Regions from separate parts of the Janthinobacterium sp. BJB301 genome, predicted to be linked through region 3. Evidence: predicted binding sites of a transcription regulator. Region 3 holds the regulator's gene; each other region holds the start of a gene.

Evidence for each region. The regulator sigma-54, encoded in region 3, starts transcription at its own class of promoters, with help from an activator protein. The targets are predictions, from matches to a motif close to TGGCANGNAANCTGCTTT.
Region 1: a site for sigma-54 is predicted at 4,242-4,259, ahead of CSQ91_RS28775 (PEP-CTERM sorting domain-containing protein). Genes of this name have one in related genera too.
Region 2: a site for sigma-54 is predicted at 5,586-5,603, ahead of CSQ91_RS28240 (beta-propeller fold lactonase family protein). Genes of this name have one in related genera too.

The regions. Positions count from the first base shown of each region.
Region 1 is NZ_PDZJ01000004.1:239,108-246,699, forward strand. It holds gene rarD (EamA family transporter RarD) at 1-93, opposite strand, end outside; gene CSQ91_RS23085 (potassium transporter Kup) at 331-2,208, shown strand; gene CSQ91_RS23090 (FKBP-type peptidyl-prolyl cis-trans isomerase) at 2,354-2,833, shown strand; gene CSQ91_RS23095 (diphthine--ammonia ligase) at 2,900-3,571, opposite strand; gene CSQ91_RS23100 (GNAT family N-acetyltransferase) at 3,568-4,044, opposite strand; gene CSQ91_RS28775 (PEP-CTERM sorting domain-containing protein) at 4,355-4,945, shown strand; gene CSQ91_RS23110 (organic hydroperoxide resistance protein) at 5,235-5,660, opposite strand; gene CSQ91_RS23115 (histidine kinase) at 5,946-7,205, shown strand; gene CSQ91_RS23120 (LytR/AlgR family response regulator transcription factor) at 7,198-7,592, shown strand, end outside.
Region 2 is NZ_PDZJ01000010.1:4,330-11,921, forward strand. It holds gene CSQ91_RS28215 (RtcB family protein) at 1-767, shown strand, start outside; gene rtcA (RNA 3'-terminal phosphate cyclase) at 773-1,792, shown strand; gene pedF (cytochrome c-550 PedF) at 1,923-2,408, shown strand; gene CSQ91_RS28230 (substrate-binding periplasmic protein) at 2,434-3,267, shown strand; gene CSQ91_RS28235 (TonB-dependent receptor family protein) at 3,325-5,463, opposite strand; gene CSQ91_RS28240 (beta-propeller fold lactonase family protein) at 5,668-6,624, shown strand; gene adh (aldehyde dehydrogenase) at 6,969-7,592, shown strand, end outside.
Region 3 is NZ_PDZJ01000005.1:93,934-101,525, reverse strand. It holds gene hprK (HPr(Ser) kinase/phosphatase) at 1-259, shown strand, start outside; gene rapZ (RNase adapter RapZ) at 475-1,338, shown strand; gene CSQ91_RS24540 (enoyl-CoA hydratase/isomerase family protein) at 1,339-2,424, opposite strand; gene hpf (ribosome hibernation-promoting factor, HPF/YfiA family) at 2,560-2,922, opposite strand; gene CSQ91_RS24530 (RNA polymerase factor sigma-54) at 2,992-4,470, opposite strand; gene lptB (LPS export ABC transporter ATP-binding protein) at 4,475-5,230, opposite strand; gene lptA (lipopolysaccharide transport periplasmic protein LptA) at 5,230-5,811, opposite strand; gene lptC (LPS export ABC transporter periplasmic protein LptC) at 5,837-6,448, opposite strand; gene CSQ91_RS24510 (KdsC family phosphatase) at 6,491-7,024, opposite strand; gene CSQ91_RS24505 (KpsF/GutQ family sugar-phosphate isomerase) at 7,024-7,592, opposite strand, start outside.

The sequences.
Region 1 (7,592 bases), on a different contig from region 3:
CTGTGGCGCGATCTCGCCGATGGCGTGAAAGTACAGGGGGAACAGGCCCCAGCAGAGGAAGGCGAGGGAGGCGTAGAGCATGCCTGGATTCATGATGGGCTTCGCTGGAGAGTAGACAGTCTGTCATTATGGCTGAAAACATCGGGGGCTGCCCGGCGCCGCTGGCGAGGCGTAGAATGGCAACAAATTAATGCCGCAAGCCCGCGCAGCAAGGCGGAGCGGCACAAAACCACGACTTTGGGGCAGCTGCGGAACCATGCAAAAATACTCTTGCTATTTGCTAATACCTATCATATTGTGCGATGCAACAAAACAAAAACGGGTGCAACCTTGACGTCGGAACATAAAAAAAGCGGCCTTGCCGGCATGACGCTGGCGGCCGTGGGCATCGTTTACGGCGATATCGGCACCAGTCCGCTGTACACCCTGAAGACCGTCTTTGACCCGGCCCACGGCCTGCTGCTCTCGCACGAGAACCTGCTGGGCATCGTCTCGCTGATTTTCTGGGGCCTGACCCTGATCGTCTCGCTCAAGTACGTAACCCTGGTGTTGCGTGCCGACAACCGCGGCGAGGGCGGCATCATGGCCCTGATGGCGCTGGTACTGTCGTCCGTCAGCCGCCTGTCGCGCTGGCATTTCCCGCTGATGGTGATCGGCGTCTTCGGCGCCACCCTGTTCTATGGCGACAGCGTGATCACGCCGGCCATTTCCGTGCTGTCGGCGATCGAAGGCCTGGAAGTGGCCACGCCCGCCTTCAGTCCGTATGTGGTGCCGCTGACGATGGTGGTGCTGGTGGCGCTGTACTCGGTGCAGTCGCACGGCACGGCCGGCATCGGCCGCTATTTTGCCCCCATCATGGTGCTGTGGTTTGCCGCGCTCGCGGGCATGGGCGTGGTCAACATCATCAAGTCGCCGGCCATCCTGGCCGCACTCAATCCCCTGCACGCCGCCACTTTCCTGATGAATAACGGCTTTGTCGCCTTCGTTGCCCTGGGCGCCGTGGTGCTGGCGCTGACGGGTGCCGAGGCGCTGTACGCCGACATGGGCCATTTCGGCAAGAAGCCGATCCGCCTGGCCTGGTTCCTGATCGCCTTTCCCGCGCTGGCGCTGAACTACCTGGGCCAGGGCGGCTTGCTGCTGGCGCATCCGGAAGCCGTCTCGAATCCGTTTTACCAGCAGCTGGGCGCGTGGAGCGTGTATCCGCTGGTGATCCTGTCGACCATGGCCACCGTGATCGCCTCGCAGGCGACCATTTCCGGCACTTTCTCGATGACCAAGCAAGCGATCGCGCTGGGCTTCTTGCCGCGCATGCGCGTGCGCCACACGTCGGAAAGCGAAATCGGGCAGATCTACATCCCCGCCGTGAACTGGCTGCAACTGGCCGTGGTGCTGCTGGCCGTCATCGGCTTCGGTTCCTCGGAAAACCTGGCCGCCGCCTACGGCATCGCCGTGACGGCCACCATGCTGTCGACCACCATCCTGACCTTCTTCGTCATCCGCTACCGCTGGAAGATGAACCTGGCCCTGTGCTGGGCCGCCACGGGCTTTTTCCTGATCATCGACGTCAACCTGGTGTCGGCCACAGCGCTGAAACTGTTCCACGGCGGCTGGTTCCCGCTGCTGCTGGGCTCGATTTTGTTCATCGTCATGCTGACCTGGAAGCGGGGCCGCCAGCTGGTATTCCAGAACCTGGAAAAGCATGCGATCCCGCTCGACGATTTCCTTTCGTCGCTGTTCATCGCGCCGCCGCTGCGCGTGCCCGGCACGGCCATCTTCCTGCGCGGCGAAACGGATGGCGTGCCGCATGCGCTGCTGCATAACTTGCTGCACAACAAAGTGTTGCATGAGCGGGTGATCTTCCTGACCGTCTTCATGCATGAAGAGCCGTGGGTGGCGCCTTCCGAGCGCGTGCGCGTGGTGGACCTGGGCCACCAGTGCTACCAGGTGAATGTGCATTACGGCTTCAAGGATGAACCGGACATTCCGGCCGCGCTGGCGCAGTGCGCCGAGCAGGGACTGGATTTCGAGATGATGGAAACGTCGTTCTTCATCGCGCGCCAGACCATCATTTCGACGCCGGGGGCCGGCATGATGCCATGGCGCGAGCACCTGTTCGTCACCATGTCGCGCAATGCGCGCACGGCGGCCGACTACTATCAGATCCCGAGCAACCGGGTGATCGAACTGGGCACACAGGTGGAAATATAGATATTGTGTCAACGTTGCATCGAGACACAGTTACTGCCTTGCTTACGTCTGCTTACAAATGGGCTACGCGAGTCCTGTTAAACTCCAGCCCGTACCGGTCCGCACCGTACGGGCTTAGCCACACACCAATATTTAAAGGGAAACCATGAAATCGGTATTTCAAATGATCGCCACCCTCGCTTGCGCCGTGGCCCTGACCGCTTGCGGCGCTGCTGCCAACACCGAGAAGCCGGTCGTGCTTGACCCGAATACGCAAGTGAAAGAGCTCGCCTTTCCTGACTTGGTGAAAGGCAGCGGCACGGCCGCCGCGGCGGGCGATACCTTGACGGTGGTCTACACGGGCTGGCTGTACGACGCGAGCAAGCCGGACGGCAAAGGCGTGCAATTCGACACGACAGCCCCTCCCAAAAGTTTTACGTTTGTCCTGGGCATCGGCCAAATGATTCTGGGCTGGGACCGTGGCCTGGTCGGCATGCAGGTGGGTGGCACGCGCCGCCTGCTCATTCCGTATGACCTCGGCTATGGCGTTAACGGCACCAGCGACAGGGTTACGAAAGCGGTGGTGATCCCGCCTTACGCCGGCCTGGTGTTCGACATCACGCTGCTAAAAGTGGAGAAAAAGTAAGCACGCGCAAGGTGCACGAACAAAGGGCGACTCCATGGAGTCGCCCTTTTTGTTTTTGCGGCCAATTCAAACTGGCGCCAGTTCCTGGAAGTAGTAGGTGGCGCCGCCCAGATTGGCTGGCGCGTCATATTGCAGCACTTGCGTGCGGCGCAGCGCCACCGGTGCGCTGAAGGCGGGGCCGTCGTAGACGAAGGTGTGGAATTCGCCGTTTTCGCCGCAGGCGTCGACGCCGGGCGGCAGGTCGGCGAGGAAGGCGGCGTCGAACTCGCGCCCGCAAAATGCGCGCGGCAAGTGCTGGCCATTGATGCACACGACGATGGCTTTGAAGCCGGCGGCAAGGAACTCATCGACCAGCGCGCGGCGGTCCTCGCCCCACAGGGGCAGGTGGGCCGTCAGGCCGGCGCTGGCGCAGACTTTTTCTTCCCAGTCGCGGTGCGGCTGCAAGTCGATGTCGCCGAAGATGGCGTGGGCGATGCCTTCGTCTTTCGCCGCGCGCAGCATGGCGATGAATTGCTCTTCGTAGCTGGCCCAGCTGGCGTGATAGCGCTGCAGGCGCGCGCCCAGGCTGGCTGCCTGCGCCTCGAGCAGTTCGGGCGGCACGCCGTGCGAGCGTGACTTGCGGCCGTCTTCATCCATGGCCGTGATCAACAGCGGCACGCTCGTGCCGGCGTTGCGCGCGCGCCACAGGGCCAGGCAGGAATCCTTGCCGCCGCTCCAGGAAATGAGGGCCGTCGTCATGCCGCCGCTCCCGGCGGTACCGCGCGCAGCATGTCGACGTGCTGTATGCCGTCTTCATCGTAGGGCGCGCTGACGGTGACAAAGCCGAAGGACTGGTAGAAGCGCTCCAGATATTGCTGGGCGCCGATGCGGATGGCGTGGCCAGGGTGCTGGCGTTCCGCGCGTGCGATGCCTTCCGCCAGCAGATGCTTGCCGGCGCCCGTGGTGCGCGCCTCGGGCGCCGTCAGCACGCGGCCCAGCGACATTTCCACATACTTGGCGCCGGGCGCCAGCACCCTCAGGTACGCGGCCAGCCGGCGCTGGCCAGCGGCCGTTTGCCAGCCCAGCAAATGCATGGCTTGCTGGTCATGGCCATCGAGGTCCGGGTAAATGCATTGCTGTTCGATGACGAACACGCGCTGGCGCAAGGCTAGCACCTGGTACAAATCGTGGGGGCCGAGTTCGTCGAACGTGTTCCATTGCCAGCTGATCATGGGGCATCCTTGATTGAAAGTGGCGTGATTTTAGCGGTTTCAGGGCTCTGGCGTTGACCAACGGGCGCAAATGCGCTTCGGCGTCGGCCTTGGCGGACCAGTTGCCGCTGACGTATATGAAAAATAGTGGTTTTGCCGCTGCGACTGAATTGCAAGTCTTTCCACACAATCTACAGCACGCCGAAATCATGCCGTACTCGGACGGAAATTGTAATTATGGTAATATTTGTATGGCGGTTTGCTGTCGTTTGTGATTGTGGCATCCACCTGAATGAACTTTATAACGTGCTGCAAACCATACGAGGAAGCCATGAAAAAAAATCTGCTATGCGCCGCCCTATTTGTCGCCGGAATCTCTTCTGTCCATGCCGAGCAGACGACCTGGAATTTTGCCTATCAAGGCTTTGTCGATGCGACTACCGGCGTGTTCGATCCCGAGATGAAGTACACGGGCAGTTTCACCGGGGAGGACCGTAATCTGGATGGCATTGTTATGCTTGATGAACTCAGCTATTTCGAATCCCAGGGCCATGACTATGTGCCTGAAAAAATCATTCCTGGCAGCGGGGGATGCGGCAGTTCCACTCTGCAATGTAAAGTATATAGATTCAGTTATGCACTGACGGGGGCGCTGTACTATTCAGTCGCCACATTCGGCACTGACGAACTTCGCGTCCACTGGTGGAGTAGCAGCGGCGCTACCCGCAGTTCTTTCAGCGGCGGAGGTGGAAATTTGCACACTGGTGGCGACAGTTGGTTCTATCAATATGAATGGTCCGACCGGACGACCTTTACCATCTCTCCAGCACCAGTCCCTGAGCCAACGGTCGCATTGATGCTGCCTGCGGGCTTGGCGCTCATGTACTTGACACGGGTACGCCGTCGTAATATTTCCGCCTGATCCCGCCTTGCGGGTCTTATATTGACGCACCGGCATTGGCGCGCTCTCTATCTTGCGCGGCATATGATGCAGGGCACGGTGAGCGCCAATGCCGAACTTCCCCAGGCGATCGGTCTGGCCGTGCCGCACCTTGCGGCTCGCGCGTTTGCTCGATGTGGACGAGCCATGCAGTCGTGCATTCCACAGCAGTGCACATGCTTTTTAAGACACATCCATTTCCGAGGAATTGCCGTGTTAAATCCCCGGTAACGTAACGTTGCCGGGGCGGATGAAGGACGTTGCCGTCCGATTACACGATTGTCAGGGTGACGTCGATGTTGCCGCGCGTGGCGTTCGAGTAGGGGCACACGATGTGGGCGGCGGCGACCAGCGCTTCGGCGGCGGCGCGTTCCATGCCTGGCAGCGAAATTTTCAGTTCCACTTCGATGCCGAAGCCCGTTTCGATGGCGCCGATACCGACGTTGCCTTCGATGGACAAATCCGCCGGCAGGGCGATCTTGTCGCGGCCGCCGACGAATTTCATGGCGCCGATGAAGCAGGCCGAGTAGCCGGCAGCGAACAGTTGTTCCGGATTGGTGCCGACGGCGCCATTGCCGCCCAGTTCTTTTGGCGTGGTCAGCTTGACGTCCAGCACATTGTCGGACGACACGGCACGGCCTTCGCGGCCTCCGGTGGCGGTGGCTTGAGCGCGGTACAGGACTTGTTTGATCGACATGATGGTTTTCCTCGGTGAGTTAAATAGTTAACGACTAAATAGTGTGCTACTTGTTTCGTGGGCTACTGCCCCAGGATGCCCGTCTGAAGAAGCGATTTGCGGCGTCCATGTGCTCAATATATATCGTGCGCTATTTAATTGCAAGCTATTTTATTTAGGAAGGGCGCGGATTTATGCTTTATTTTCTTGCCTTTGTCGCCAGTATTGCCCTTCCATCGCATAATGGCCACCGCCGGTGGGGCCGGTGGTTATGCTTGGCCCCACTTCACACCCCAAGGAAAAATCATGACTAGCCTCTTCTTTATCCTGCGCATCACCCTGGCCACGATGCTCACCTACATCATCGCCACGGCGATCCTGGTCGAGAATTTCCTGCGCTATATCTTCGGGCAGACGGAAGGCTTCTTTGTCATCGTCGGCGCATTGCTGGCCAGCGCCGTCATCACGAATGCGTTTTCGCACGTGCGGCGCGTGCGCCTGATCGCCGGCACCGTCAATGCCGGCACCCTGTCGAGCCGCCAGCGGCGCCAGATCGAGATCCCGTTCGAGGCGGGCGAAGCGTTCGACATGATCGACGCGGCCATCCGCGAACTGCCGGGCAGCGAAGTGGTCGAAAGCGCGCGCGACAGCCTGCAGGTGCAGGCCCGCGTGCGCCGCGCCGCACCCTACACGCACACGGGCTTGCCCCGCATGCGCTTGCTGAGCTTCATTGAACCGCGGCCGAACCAGATTCTCGCCACCGTGACGCCGAATGGCGAGGCGGGCAGCGTGACCCTGATCTGCGAGCCGGCGCGCAATGCCTGGACCGACTGGTTCCTTGTCGACCATGGCAGCAACCTGGAAAACGCGGAAGCGGTGACGCGGGCGATGACGCGCCGGGTGGCGCAGCGCCGCCGCGGCGAGCAGGCCGAGGCGCGCCAGACGGTGACGGAAAAGGAACTCACGGTGGCCAAACTGAGCCTGCTGCACGCGCAGGTGGAACCGCACTTCCTGTACAACACCCTGGCCAGCGCGCAGCTGCTCACGCGCAGCGATCCCGTGCGTGCCGACGAGATGCTGGGTAATCTGATCCTGTACCTGCGCCACTCGCTGCCGCGCACGGAGCAAGCCATGTCGACCCTGGGCACGGAACTGGAACGGGCGCGCGCCTACCTCGATATCCTGAAAATCCGCATGGGTGGACGCCTGAACCTGCAGATCGAGGTGCCGCAATACCTGCGCCAGGCGGAGCTGCCGCCGATGATGCTGCAAACCCTGGTGGAAAACGCCATCAAGCACGGCCTGGAGCCGAAAAGCGGCGGCGGCACCATCTGGATCATGGCGCGCAGCGGTGACGGCACGGTGATCGTCACGGTGGCCGACGACGGCAAGGGCTTCAGCGACGATGGCGCCGGCACGGGCATCGGCTTGCGCAATGTGCGCGAACGCCTGCGCCTGACCTATGGCGCGGCCGCGTCGTTTTCCATCCTCGCCAATTTCCCCGATGGCGTGACGGCCACCATCACGGTGCCCGACAGCACGGCGCGGGGAGTCTCCTATGCATAAGCCCGAGATGACTTGCGTCATCGCCGAAGACGAAACCCTGTTGCGCGATGCGCTGGTGGCCCTGCTGGCCGAAGAGTGGCCCAGCTTGCGCATCGTCGCCGCCTGCGACGACGGCGGCGCGGCGCTCGACGCCATCGCCACGCATCAGCCCGACATCGCCTTCCTCGACATCCGCATGCCGGGATTGACGGGGCTGGAAGTGGCGGCCGGCGCGCTCGAAGCGAGTCCCGCCACGCAGGTGGTGTTCGTCACCGCCTACGACCAGTACGCGATCGATGCCTTCGACAAGGGCGCCGTCGACTATTTATTGAAACCCATAGCCCGCGAGCGCCTGCAAGCGACCGTGCAGCGCGTGCAGGCACGGGCCGGCAAGACCCAGGTGGATGA
Region 2 (7,592 bases), on a different contig from region 3:
AGCTGAAAAATACGAACAATTATCGCCACCTGGGGACTTTGGGCAGCGGTAACCACTTCGTCGAAGTCTGTCTCGACGAGCAGGGTTCCGTATGGTTCATGCTGCATTCCGGTTCGCGCGGCGTGGGCAATGCCATCGGCAGCCATTTCATCGAACTGGCCAAGCAGGATATGCGCACCCACTTCATCAACCTGCCCGACCAGGATTTGGCTTACCTGGCCGAAGGAACGCAGCATTACGACGATTACGTGGAGGCGGTGGGCTGGGCGCAACGCTTTGCGCGCAACAACCGCGAAGTGATGATGCAGAATCTGATCGCCGCCGTGCGCACGGTCATCCATAAACCGTTCCAGACGCACGTGGAAGCCGTCAACTGCCACCATAACTATGTACAGAAGGAGCACCACTTCGGCAAGGATGTATTGATTACGCGCAAGGGCGCCGTGTCGGCCCGTGCCGGCGAACTGGGGATCATTCCCGGCTCCATGGGGGCGAAGAGTTTTATCGTGCGCGGCAAGGGCAATGCGGAGAGTTTCCATAGCTGCAGCCACGGCGCGGGACGCACGATGAGCCGCACGGAAGCGAAGCGGCGCTTCAACCTGGACGACCAGATCCGCGCCACGCAAGGCGTGGAATGCCGCAAGGATGAAAACGTGATCGATGAAATTCCGATGGCTTACAAGGATATCGATGCGGTGATGCTGGCGCAGCGCGAGCTGGTCGATGTCGTGCATATCTTGAAGCAGGTCGTCTGCGTCAAAGGATAAGAGAGATGATAGAAATAGATGGAGCGCAAGGCGAAGGCGGCGGACAGATTTTACGTTCGGCGCTGAGCTTGTCGATGATCACGGGGCAACCGTTTCGGCTGATTAATATTCGCGCGGGGCGGGAAAAGCCCGGCTTGCTGCGCCAGCATTTGCTGGCTGTGCAGGCGGCAACAGCCATTTGCGGGGCGCGCACGACGCCGGTGGCGCTGCGCGCGTCGAGCCTGGAATTCGTGCCTGGTCCCCTGCGTGGCGGCGATTACCGCTTTGCCATCGGCAGCGCGGGCAGTTGCACTCTGGTATTGCAAACCCTGTTGCCGGCCCTGCTGCATGCGGATGGGCCGTCCACCGTGCGCATCAGTGGCGGCACGCACAATGCCATGGCACCGCCCGTGCATTTCCTGCAGCGCGCGTATGGCCGTGTCCTGGAACAGATGGGGGCCGAGGTGGATATTTCGCTGCAACGCTATGGTTTTCATCCTGCGGGCGGCGGCGAGGTGATGGCCACCGTGCAACCGTGCCAGCGCTTGCGCCCCATCGCATTGCTGCAGCGCGGTGAACGGAAGGCGGGGTATGCGGAAAGCGTGGTGGCGGGCGTGCACGTGCGGGTGGCGCAGCGCGAGCTCGAGCGTGTCGCCGGCGGCATGGGCTGGAGCGGCAAGCAGCTGCGCATCGTCGGCTTGCCGTCGGAGCAGGGACCGGGCAATGTCCTGTTGCTGACCTTGGAGCATGAGCATGTCACGGAAGTGTTTACGTCGTTCGGCGAAAAGTCCTTGCTGGCCGAGTCCGTGGCCAAGCGCCTGTTGAACGAGGTGCGCGCCTATCTCAAGACGGACGCGGCCGTCGGCGAGCACCTGGCCGACCAGCTCTTGCTGCCGATGGCGCTGGCGGGCGGCGGCACCTTCAGCTGCAACAAGGTGTCGCAGCATGCGCTGACGAATGCGGAGGTGATTGCCCAATTTTTGCCCGTGCGTATCACTTTCGAGCAGCAGGCGCGAAGCAGCATCTGCACGGTGGCCGCCGCCTGACGCGCGCGATGATACAACTACGTGTTGCAGCTGTTCCAAATTGATACATGGGTGGCCGGACGTGGGGCATATACGCATGGCATGGCATTTGCTCTTCTTGGATATTCACTAAAAAACCAAGGAGACCAGCATGACCTATTCCATTCGTACCCTGCTCGGCGTGGCGGCGGCCGGCGCCGTTGCCCTCACTTCCCTGCTGACCTTGCCGCATGCCTATGCGCACGGCAATGTCACGCCGCAAGGCGTCGATACCACGGGCTTGCCCAAGGTAGGCGATAAGTGGCTTGAGCAAAACCCGTATCGGGGCAACAAGCTGGCCTTGACGGTGGGCACCTCGGCCTACAACCAGAATTGCGCTCGTTGCCACGGCATCGAAGCCATCTCGGGCGGCATCGCGCCGGATTTGCGCCAGCTGGACCGCGATTGCTTCGGTATCAAGAATGAGACAAAGAAACAGGCTTGCTACAAGGAGACGGATAATTACTACCTGGCCACCATACGCCACGGTAAAGTGCGTAATGGCGCTGTGTACATGCCGCCGTTTGAAGGCGTGTTCAACCAGGAAGCCATGTGGGCCATCAAGACCTATCTGGAAACCCGCCGCGAGTCGAATTAAATCGAACTGATCACAAAGGAGTCCCATGCGTTCATTTCAATTCCGGGGCGCGCGCGCGATGATCTCGCTCGCCTGCCTGGCGCTGTGCGCAGCCGCGCCGGTGCGCGCCGACTGGCAAAAAGTGCAGCAGTCGGGCAGCCTGAAAGTGGCTGTGTATAACGAGTTCGCGCCGTTTTCCGACAAGGGCGCGGGCATCGATATCGACATCGCCGAAGCGCTGGCGAAAAAGCTGGGTTTGAAACTGAGCTTGCTGCCATTTCCCGCCGGCGAAAACTTGAACGATGATTTGCGCAATATGGTGTGGAAGGGGCATTACCTTGGTTATGGTCCCGCCGATGTGATGCTGCATGTGCCGGTCGACAAGAAGTTGATGGCGGATAACGACAAGGTCGAGATCTTCGCGCCGTATTACGTGGAAACCGTGCGCCTGGCGCGCAGCGCGCAAGCCGTGCCGCAATTCGATGGCGTCGCTTCGCTGGCCGGCAAGCGCATCGGCGTGGAAAAAGTCTCGATTGCGGCCATGCTGATGCTGGGTGAAGACAATGGCAAGTACCGCGACGACGTGCGCATCTTCGACACGGCGGCCGAAGCCTTGCAGCAATTGCAGGCAGGGCAGCTCGATGCCGTGCTGGCCAACCGTTCGGAAATCGAATCGGTGCTGAAAAGCGATCCCGCTTTCCCCATGAGCGAAGTGGCGTTCGCCCGCTTGCCGCGTGCCGGCTGGGCCGTGGGCCTGGCCGTCAGCCGCCAGCAGCTCGACGTGGCAAAGTTGCTGCAGGCGGCCATGAACGAGATGGCGGCCAGCGGTGAATTGAAAGCCATCTTTGAAAAATATGGCGTGAAGGAAGCACGGCCCTGAAGTAGCTTGTACTAGTTTAAAAGCCCGCGCATCGGAAGAGGCGCGGGCTTTTTAGTTTTAGAAACTATATTGGGCGCTAACACCCAGCAACCAATTGCGTCCCGGCGCCGCTTCATAGTAGCGCTTGTTGCTGTCGCCGACGATGACGGAGCCCACGTAGGTCTTGTCGAAAAGATTGTTCAGGCGGGCAAATTCCTTGAAGCGCCAATTGCCCACGTTTTGTTTGGCGTTGACGCGCGCATTGAACACCGTATAGCCGGGCGCCGGCTTTTCGCTATTGCTGTCTTCCGCGTAGACCTGGTTGCTGGCCACGCTTTCCAGCGCCGCGCCAAAACGGTCCAGCGTGTCTTTCCAGGCCAGTTCCGCAAACAAGTTGGCGCTGGGCACGCCCGGCAAGCGGCTGCCTTCGCGCACGCTGCCAAACGCCTGGTCATACACGGCGTGCAGGCTGGTCAGTGCCACTTTTGTCGTGAAACCATACGGCAGGTTCGAGTCCAGCGACACTTCCATACCCTGGCGCAAGGTCTTGCCCGCATTGCGGTAGCTGGTGCGTCCGCCGCTGGACTTGTCGACCACCAGTTCGTCGTTGGTCTTGATCTGGAACACGGCCGCGTTGACGTGCGTATTGTTATTGATCCTGGCTTTGATACCAGCTTCCAGGTTGGTGCTGGTCGCTGGTTTCAAGTTGAAATTGAAGCCGCCGCCCGTACCCGAGTAAAACAGTTCATTCAAGGTAGGCGCTTCGAAGCCGCGCGCGGCGCTGGCATACACGTTGACGTTCGGCGTCAGCTTGTACAGCAGGCCCAGCACCGGTGTCGTGTGGCTGAACTCCAGGCTGCCGCTATCGTTGCCGTTGCTGAGGAAATGGTCGTCGACCGCCACTTTCATCTTGCTGTAGCGTACGCCTGCGCTGAGCAGCCACGGGCCGCCTTGCCATTCCGCCTGGATATACGGATCGAGGCTGGACACGACATTCTGCTCGTCGCGGCGCAGCTTGCCCTTCAATCCGTACACTTCGCCGATATAGTTCTCATAGCCGGTGCGGTCATCGCTGGAGCGGCCGTAATCGATGCCGATGGTGGTGCTCAGCTTGCCGCCGGCCAACTGGTTCACGTGCAGCCAGTTGGTATCGATGCCGTAGAACTGGCGCTGGAAGTCGACCACGCCGCCAGAATGGCTGGCGGGCGCCTGGAAGCCCTTGGTAAATGCCTGGTACTGGATCACGTCGCGGTTGCCGCCATACACCATCACGTGCAGGCGGTCATCGCCGAACGACTGTTCATAGGTGGCGCCGATCTGCTGGTGGTCGATGCTCTTGCGGGTGTTGTAGCGTTCGGCCAGGGTGCGTTTCGGGTTTTGCGTGTCCGTCGCGTCGATTTCGCCGGCGCGCGGGTCGGCGGCAAACGTGGCCCAGGTGGCGCCCAGCGGATCTTGCGTATTGCCTTGATGCAGGCTGTTGGCGACGATGGTCAGCTTGCTGTCCTTCGTCGGCTTGACGGTGACCTTGCCGAACGCCTGTTCGCGCGTGGCGGCGCTATGGTCGCGGAAACCGTCCGTGCGGAAGCGCGAGCCGTCGAGCACGTAGCCGATGCCGCCTGCCTGGCCTTGCGCCGAGAGATCGACCTTGCTGGTGCCGTAGCTGCCGCCCGTCAAATTCAGTTCGACGGAAGGGGGATTTTGTCCATCCCTGGAAAACAGCTGGATCACGCCGCCCGAATGGTTGCCGTAGATGGCAGAAAACGGTCCGCGCAGCACTTCGATGCGCTCGGCCGTATCGAGGTTGAAGGTGGCGGCCTGGCCCTGGCCGTCGGGCATGCTGGCGGGAATGCCATCACTGATCAGCTTGACGCCGCGCACACCAAAGGCCGAGCGTGCGCCGAAGCCGCGCGACGAGATCTGCAAGTCTTGCGCATAGTTCTGGCGGTTTTGCACGACCAGGCCCGGCACGGCGGCCAGCGCTTCCGACGCGTTGACGCGGATTTGGCCATCCTGGATGCGCGCGCTGTCGACCACGTCGATCGAGGCCGGCACTTCCTGGCTGGGATGGGCGATGCGGCTGCCGCTGATGACCACCGTATCCATCAGTTGCCCGTTGGCCGGGTCAACTGCTTCGGCGGCAAAGACGTGGGGGGCGAGGGTGGCGCTGCCGGCGACAAACAGGCTGGCGATGGTGTTCAGGCGGAAACGGTGCTGCATGCGGATTCTCCAATGTGAATAAAAGCCTGCTTGATCGCGTGCGCGGTACAGGTCTGCATAGTCTTATCAAGCAATATGCCTGCCATGTCTCCATTGGTGGGCTGAAATTATACGCGTGTCAGTGGCACGGCGTTTGCATACAGCAATGGGCAGATGCGCCGATGCCGCGCGCTTTTCCTGTGTTTTGCCATTGAAAAGGTGATTATGCCCAACTTCTTCTCGTGCTTGCGCCAGGTTTGCTGGCTGTTGCCGGCGCTCGCCAGCACCGCCCTCCAGGCAGCTCCCTTTGCCTATGTCCCCAATGAAAAATCGGGCACCTTGAGCGTGATCGACACGGCTACCGACCAGGTAGTGCGTCAGATCGCCGCAGGCAAGCGGCCGCGCGGCATCGCCGCCGACCCCAGCGGACGGCAATTGTTTGTCACGGATGCGGCCAGCAGCGCCTTGTTGCTGATCGATAACGCTGCCGGCGCGCCCGTGCGCACGGTGGCGCTGGGCAAGTCGCCCGAAGGCGTCAGCGCTTCCCGGGACGGTCATTACGTGGCAGTGGCCGTCGAGGAAAACAATAGCGTGGCCTTGCTCGATGGCCAGACAGGCACCTTGCTCGCCGATATCAAGGTGCAGGGACGCAACCCGGAACATGCCGTCTTCAGCCCGGATGGACGCTGGCTGCTGGTCAGCGCGGAAGAGGCGGAGCAAGTCGATGTCATTGATGTAGCGCAACGCCGCCAGGTCGCGTCCATCGCCGTGGGACTGCGTCCGCGCGGCATTGGTTTCAGTCCGGACTCGGGCCGCGCCTATGTGGCGTGCGAACTGGTCAATGCCGTGTACGTGATCGACATGGCCGCGCGCAAGGCGATTGCCACCATTCCAGCGGGCAAGAATGCGAATGGCATCGTGGTCCATCCCAACGGCAAGCAGGTGTATGTCTCGAATGGCACGGACGGCACGGTGATGGTGATCGACACGGCCAGCTACCAGGTCACGGCCACCATTCCCGTCGGCAAACGTCCGTGGAATATGGCCATCACGCCCGACGGCGCCAAGCTGTACGTGGCCAATGGCCGTTCGAACAGTGTGTCCGTCATCGACACGGCCAGCGCGCAGAAAGTAGCCGATATTGCCGTGGGCGAATTGCCATGGGGCGTGGTGATTCGTTGATTCCTTGGTGGCACAGGCGCAGGTGTTCCAGTCTGGTACACCTGTTCCATTGTGCAGCGGCGCAGGGAAGATGCCGCAGGGCTGGCCCGGATTGGAACAGGACGTCTTTACCTTGTTCAAAATGCAAACAGGCCCACGTCCCCACCCAAGCAGGTGGCCTGCGCTGAAAAACGTGCCGGGTTTGATGCCGCGCCCTTGTAACAGGGATAAAACCGGCTAAGTTTGTAGTGGGATGGCGAGCTGGCACGGCATTTGCGGAAGACTCCGTGTACTCACCCCATCTGTACCAGGACGTTTGATTTTAATTAAGTAATTCCATTCTAATTAACCCGATAGAGGACGACATGAATCTCGCAGACATCAGCAAACTGGGCGTAGCCAATCCCTTCAAACAACGCTATGACAATTACATCGGCGGCAAATTCGTTGCACCAGTAAAAGGTGAGTACTTTCCTAACATCACGCCGATCACAGGCTTGCCGTTTTGCGAGATCGCCCGTTCCACGACGGAAGACGTCGAGCTGGCGCTGGATGCCGCGCACGCCGCCAAGGAGGCATGGGGCAAGACTTCGCCGGCCGAGCGCGCCAATATCCTGAACCGCATCGCCGACCGCATCGAACAGAACCTGAGCCTGATCGCCACGGCGGAAACCATCGACAACGGCAAGCCGATCCGCGAAACGATGAATGCCGACATTCCACTGGCCATCGACCATTTCCGTTACTTCGCCGGTTGCATCCGCGCGCAGGAAGGTTCCGTCGCGCAAATCGATGCGGAAACCTATGCCTACCACTACCACGAGCCGTTGGGTGTCGTGGGGCAGATCATTCCCTGGAATTTCCCGATTCTGATGGCCGTGTGGAAACTGGCGCCAGCCCTGGCCGCCGGCAATTGCGTCGTCTTGAAACCGGCCGAGCAGACCCCGGCATCCATCATGGTGTTGATCGAGCTGATCGGCGACTTGCTG
Region 3 (7,592 bases):
CAAGATGCGCCTGAAACTGATCGTGCATCTGGTGCGCCGCAACGCGCTGGAAGAGGAAGTCGAGCGCCTGCCTTTCCTGTTCCCCACGGAAGACGTGCTGGGTTTGCCCGTGCGCAAGGTCGTCATCCCCGTCGCCGCCGGCCGCAACATCGCCGTACTGCTGGAAGCGGCCGTGCGCAACACGATTTTGCAATTGCGCGGCATCGATACCTTGCAGGAGTTCATGGAGCGGCAGAGGTTGGCAATGAGTGGCGATTAGCAAGTAGGTCGGATTAGCGCGGCAACGCCGTGCGTAATCCGACGACATTGTTGGCCCATGCCGCAGTGTCGGCTTACGCGCGACGCGCTAAGCCGACCTACGGTCGTGACGAGAGCGCCCTGCCAATCCCGGCAATATCACATTCCAAATTGCAATAATTTGTAAAGATAATTGCCTTGGAAGCAGAGCGCCGATCTTTATTGTATGATCGGCGTATGCATATCGTCCTTATCACCGGAATATCCGGCTCCGGTAAATCCGTTGCGCTCAATGTGCTGGAAGATACCGGCTACTATTGTGTCGACAACCTGCCGCCGGCCTTGCTGCCCAGCCTGGTGCAGACCCTGCTCGACGAAGGTACACCGCAACTGGCCGTCGCCGTCGATGCGCGCAGCGCCGAGTCGCTGACCAGCCTGCCGCACAATGTGGCCCTGCTGCGCGACCAGGGGCATGACGTCAAGGTCATGTTCTTGACGGCCACCACGCATTCGCTGGTGGCGCGCTTCTCGGAAACGCGGCGCAGCCATCCGCTGTCGCACGAATTGCGTCCGAACCAGAATCCGGCCAGTCGCCGCACGCTGATCGAGTGCATCTCGGAAGAACGCGAACGCCTGTCAGCCATCGAACAGCTGGGCCATGTGATCGACACGTCGGAACTGAGCGCCAACAAGCTGCGCGCCTGGATCAAGGATATCGTCGCCTCCGAACGCGCGCCGCTGACCCTGTTCTTCGAATCGTTCGCCTTCAAGCTGGGCGTGCCGCTGGACGCCGATTTCGTCTTCGACGTGCGGGCCTTGCCGAATCCGTATTACGACCTGGCGCTGCGCCCGCTCGACGGCCGCGATGCGCCCGTGATCGCCTTCCTCGACGCGCAGCCGAGCGCGCTGGAACTGCTGGCCGACATCCGCGCCTTCATCGAGAAATGGTTGCCGTCATTCAAGTCCGACAACCGCAGCTACCTGACGGTGGCCCTGGGCTGCACGGGCGGCCAGCACCGCTCCGTGTACATGGCGGAGCGGCTGGCGCAGTATTTCGGCCCGAATGAACGCGTCGTCCTGCGCCACCGCGAACGCAGCTAATTAGTCGAGGTGGCACAGCGGATGCGCCGCGGCTGGCCAGACGGGGGCAAAGAAGCGCGCCACCATGGCCGCATCGACGTCGTCCAGGCTGGCAGGGTTCCAGCGCGGTGCATTGTCCTTGTCGACCACCAGCGCGCGCACGCCCTCGAGCACTTCGCCATGTTCGAAATTGTGGCGCACCACCGTGCGCTCCATGCGCAGGCAATCGGCCACGCCCAGGTGGGCGCCCCGCTGCAGCAATTCCAGGGTCACCGACATCATCAAGGGCGAACGCAGGCGCATGGCCGCCAGCGCCTTGGCCGCGAACGCGCTGTCATCCTGCGCCAGCGAGGCCATGATGGCGGCCACGGAAGGGGCGCCGAAATGGCGGTCCAGCGCCGCGCGCGCCGTGGCCAGGGGAGACACCCCCGCCTCGGCCTGGAAAGGCGCCGCCAGCGCCTTGATGGCCACAGGCAAGGCCTCGCCCCGCGTCGATTCGAACAGGTCCAGCAGCGCCCCCATCTGCGCCTCAGGCAGGTAGACATCGGCCAGCCCCGTGTACAGGGCATCGGCCGCGTTGATCGTCAAGCCCGTCAAGCCCAGGTACAGGCCCAGCTGGCCCGCCAGGCGGGATAGAAAATAACTGCCGCCCACATCGGGAAACAAGCCGATATTGACTTCCGGCATGGCCATGCGCGTGCGGCCCGTCACGATGCGCAGGCGGTTGCCCGGCCCGGCTTGCGCCACGCCCATGCCGCCGCCCATCACCACGCCATCCATCACGGCGATATACGGTTTTGGGTAGAAATGAATTAAATGATTTAAAGCATATTCTTCCGTAAAGAAATCTTCCAGCATGGCGCTGCCGCCTTGCGGCGTGGCCAGGCCCGCATCGTAAAAGAAACGGATATCGCCGCCGGCGCACAGGGCTTTTTCACTGCTGGAGCGGATCACCACGGCGTCCACCTGCGGATCGTCGCGCCAGGCCAGCAGGACCGCGCTCAGGGCGCGCACCATCTCCAGCGACAGGGAATTCAAGGCTTTCGGACGGTCGAGCACGATATGGCCCGTGCGGTTGCGGATGGAAGTCTGGACGAAGTCGCTCATGGCAGGCAGGAAAGAAGTGAAAGTGCAAACATTTTAGCCCCTGCGCGGCGAACATTGCGCTCAAAAGGTCCAGGCGCAAAAAAGGGCGCAAGATGTGCGCCCTTAGTTGATCACAACTGCTGGAAGCGGGTGGCCTTAGACGGCGACGACGGCTTCTTCCTCGGAGTTGTCTGGCAGATGCTTGATCGCCTCTTTACCGTGCCCTTGCACTTTGGTTTTGTATTTCATCACTTGCCTATCGAGCTTGTCGATCAGGGTATCGATCGCGGCGTACAGGTCGTGCGCCAAGCTTTCCACATAGACAGTCTTGCCGCTCAAACGCAGGTTGACTTCAGCCTTTTGACGTTTTTCTTTCTCTTTGAGGTTATCCACGGTCAGAATCACGGCGATATCGATGACTTGATCGAAATGACGTTTCACGCGCTCCAGCTTCGTTTGTACGTATTCACGGATGGCTGGTGTCACTTCGAGATGATGTCCGCTGATGGTGAGATTCATACACACTCCTAAAGATGATCGGGTTCGTGCGGTCCATCCTATCCGGCCCGCAGAGGAACCGAAAAAAACTTACAAACACTTACGCAGGCTCACTGGCGGAATTTTCAACGCTTCCCGGTATTTGGCAACAGTACGTCGCGCAATCACCATGCCTTGTTCCCCCAGCATGTCCGCAATCTTACTGTCGGATAAAGGATTTTTAGGGTCTTCTGCTCCTGTCAGTTGCACGATCAATGCCCGTATCGCCGTCGATGACGCTTCGCCCCCCGCTTCGGTGGCGACGTGGCTACCAAAGAAATATTTCAACTCGAACATGCCGTGCGGGGTCAGCATGTACTTTTGAGTTGTTACCCGCGAGATAGTACTCTCGTGTAAACCCAGTGTATCAGCTATTTCACGGAGCACAAGGGGACGCATGGCAACGGCCCCATGCGAGAAAAAGCTCTTTTGTCTTTCTACTATCGCCTGCGCCACGCGCAGGATCGTGTCGAAGCGCTGGCGCATATTCTTGATCAGCCACTTGGCTTCCTGCAACTGTGCGCCCATGGCGCCCTCACCCTTGCCCTGCTTGAGCAAGTTGGCGTACATGGCATTGACGCGCAGGCGCGGCATGACATCGTTGTTCAACGTGACTTGCCAGCCATTGCGCGCGCGCTTGACGACGACGTCGGGCACCACGTAATCGGACACGTCCGAGGCGAACACGGCACCCGGATGCGGATTGCACTGGCGAATCACCGTCTGCGCTTCGCGCAAGTCTTCATCGTCGCAATCGAGGGCTTTTTTCAGCTTGTTGAAATCGCGCTGGGCAAACCAGGCCAGGTGCTTTTCCACGATGACGAGGGCCATGCGGCGCGTCACCATGGCGATGTGCGGCAAGCGCTTGATTTGCAGCGCCAGGCATTCGGAGGCATTGCGCGCGCCCACGCCAGGCGGATCGAAACTTTGCAAGAGAGACAAGGCCGTGCGCATCTCGTCCGCATCGATTTCCAGCTCTTCCGGCAGGCGCGCCAGGATGTCCTCAAGCGACTCTTCCAGGTAGCCATTGTCGTCGAGCGCATCGATGATCAGCTCGACCAGCGCGCGGTCGCGCAATTCGAGCACCGTCACGCGCATCTGCTCCATCAGGTGTTCGCGCAGGGTGCAGTGATGGGCTTCGAGTTGCGGGCGCGAATCCTCGTCGTCGGGCGCCTTGCCGCGGCTCGCCTCGCTCCAGTCGCTGTCGCCGCCATCCGCGGCGGCCGGCCCCTCGCCGGCATCGCCATCAAAGGTTTCCGCTTCGGCAGGCGCTGCGGGCGCTTCCTGGCCTGGCGGCTGGGGCGGCGCTTCGGCCGGTGCAGCCGTGGAACTCAAGGCGCCGTCGGAAAGCAGGCGCAACGAACGGTCGAGCGGGTCATCGAGGCGTTCGAGCAAGGGATTGTCCGTCAGCAATTGCTCTAGTTCCTGATGCAATTCCAGGGTAGACAATTGCAACAGGCGTATCGATTGCTGCAACTGCGGCGTCAGTGCCAGGTGCTGCGAAGTGCGCAGCTGCAATGATTGTTTCATTGGCTTACATGCGGAAGTGTTCGCCCAGATAGACCCGGCGTACCGACTCGTTCGCGATGATGTCGTCGGGGCGTCCCGACGCCAGTACCGAGCCCTGGTTGATGATGTAGGCACGGTCGCAGATACCCAGCGTCTCGCGCACATTATGATCGGTGATCAGCACGCCGATATTGCGCTCCTTCAAGAACCGCACGATGCGCTGGATCTCGATCACGGCGATCGGATCGACGCCGGCGAACGGTTCGTCGAGCAGCACGAAACGGGGATCGGTGGCCAGCGCGCGGGCGATTTCCACGCGGCGGCGCTCACCGCCCGACAGGGACAGGGCCTGGTTCTCGCGCAGCTTTTCAATCTGCAAATCGGCCAGCAATTTATCCAGGCGCACCTCGATCTCGGCCTTCGTCAGCGGACGGCCTTCGACGGTCTGGATTTCCAGCACGGCGCGGATATTGTCTTCCACCGTCAGCTTGCGGAAGACGGACGCTTCCTGCGGCAGGTAGGACAGGCCCATCTGAGCGCGGCGGTGGATCGGCAGGCTGGAGATGTCCACGCCGCTGATATCGATGCTGCCGCCATCGGACGGCACCAGGCCGACGATCATGTAGAACGAGGTGGTCTTGCCGGCGCCGTTCGGGCCCAGCAAACCCACCACTTCGCCGCATTCGACTTGCAGCGAGACATCATGCACGACTTGCCGCTTGCCATAGGTTTTTTGCAGCCCGCGAACGATCAGGGTGCTGCCGCAACGAGTATTATCCATTATTTCTTTCCTGGCGCAGGCGTGGCCGGCGCTTTCTCCGCCGCCGGTGCCTTGGTTTTCGGCTGGATCACCATGCGCACACTGCCGCCATCCGGGGTGCTGGTGCCGCTGTTGGAATTTTCCATCGCAAACACTTCCTTGCGGCTGTCATACGAGATGAAGGCGCCATTGGCCACGTCGGTCACTTTCGTGCCTTCCAGGCGCGTCAGCTTGGCCCGGGAAAACAGTTTCACCACTTCCGTCTTGTTGTCGTATTCCACGCGCTCCGCTTCGCCTTCCACCCACAGGTCGCCCGCGCCATCGCGCTTCTGGCGGAAGGTGGCGAGCTTGCCGGGATCGGCCCAGAAGGTAATGAACTGGTAGCCTTGCGGATCTTCCGTGATCACGGCGCGACCCGCCTTCATGGTCAGGGTCCCCTTGACCAGCACGACGTCGCCCGTCAGGGTGCGCACCTGCTTGATATCATCGACGTGGCCGCTACGTGCCGTGATAACGGCTTCCTTCTCGGAATCGGCCTTCTCGGCATGCGCCACGCCCATGATGGCCAGGGAAAATACGGTCAACAGCAAGATGTTCTTCATAGTATGGTTTCCTTGTTTCATTCTTTCATTTTGCCGCCGCGGCCGGGTGCGGTTTCGGCGGGAGGACCATGCGCAGCGCATTCTGCACTTCCACCACGCCGGTGGCGTTATTGGCCTTCATGCCGATGCCATTGAGGCGCGAGGTGCCCGTCAGGATATCGACAGGCACGTCCGTCTCCATTCTTTCCTCATCCGGGAACACCGTCAGCGCTTCCGTCTTGACCGTCAGGTTCTGCGCCTTCGGACTGGCCACGCGGTCGATCACGACATTGCGGTGCAGTTGCAGCCGGGTATTGTCCTGGTCGATATGCGCCAGTTCCGCATTCATGTTCATCGGTGGCATGCCTGGCGTGAGCTTGCGCACGAAGGGCCGGTCGATGTCGGACGAATCGTCCAGCGGATAATGCGTGAGCTTGGTGCCCGACACGATATAGCTGGGTTTTCCCGTCAAGTCCATGCGCACCAGGCTGAAATTGGTGATGAAATAGTCGGGCTCATCCAGATGCTTGCTGGCCGTGATGTCCTGGCTATTCTTGTTCATCACCTCGAGCAGCCAAAAGCTGCCCAGCGCGACAACAACCGCGCCCAGCACGGTAAAAATCATGCGCCAGCGATGGGCGCCTCCTGGCTTACGCATAGGGCTTCACTCTTTCAAATGTCACTGGCGAGGCGGCGCGCCTCACTCCAGGAACGGCGCCATGACGCGCGCATAATTGTCCTGGGCACGCAGCAGGAATTCGCAGATCTCGCGCACCGCGCCGCGGCCGCCGCCGGCCTGCGTCACATGGTGGGCCAGGCCCTGCACTTCCGGGCGTCCGCCCGGCACGCTGACGGCAAAGCCGACGCGTTTCAGGATGGGCGCATCGATGACGTCGTCGCCGATATAGCCGCATTGCTCTTCCGTCAAGCCCGTCAGCGCCAGCAGTTCGCGAAACGGCGTCAGCTTGTCGTGGCCGCCTTGGTGCACGTGGGTAATGCCCAGGTCTTGCGCGCGGCGCGCCGTGATGGCCGAGCGGCGCGCGCTGATGATGGCCGTCTGCACGCCCGATTCCTGCAGCAGCTTGATGCCCAGGCCATCATACACATTAAACGTTTTCATCATCTCGCCGTCCGGGCCGAAATGCAGGCTGCCGTCGGTGAGCACGCCATCGACGTCAAAGATCATCAGTTTGACCTTGGCCGCGCGTGCCAGGTTGTCCGCGACGCTATCCATCAGATCACCTTCGCTTGCGTCAGATCATGGATATGCAGCGCGCCCACCAGTTTGCCGTCGGCATCGACGACCAGCATCTGGTTGATGCGGAACTGCTCCATCACGGCCACGGCGTCCACGGCCAGGCGTTCGGGCGCGATGCTGCGCGGCTGCGCATGCATGACGTCGCGGATCGCCACTTGCGTGAAATCCTGCACGCGCTCGAACATGCGGCGCAAGTCGCCATCCGTAAACACGCCCACGGGGCGGTTGTCCGCGTCGACGACGGCCGTCATGCCCATGCCTTTCTTCGTCATTTCTTCCAGCGCCTGCAGCAAGGAAGCCTGCACGGGCACTTTCGGCACGCGTTCGCCGCTGCGCATGACATCATGCACGTGCGTGAGCAGGCGACGGCCCAGGGCGCCGCCCGGGTGCGAGCGGGCAAAATCTTCTTCCTTGAAGCCGCGCAAGTCGAGCAAGGCCACGGCAAGCGCGTCGCCCAGGGCCAGAGTGACGGTGGTGCTGGCCGTCGGCGCCAGGTTCAGCGGACAGGCTTCTTTCTCAACAGAAATATCCAGGTGCACGTCGG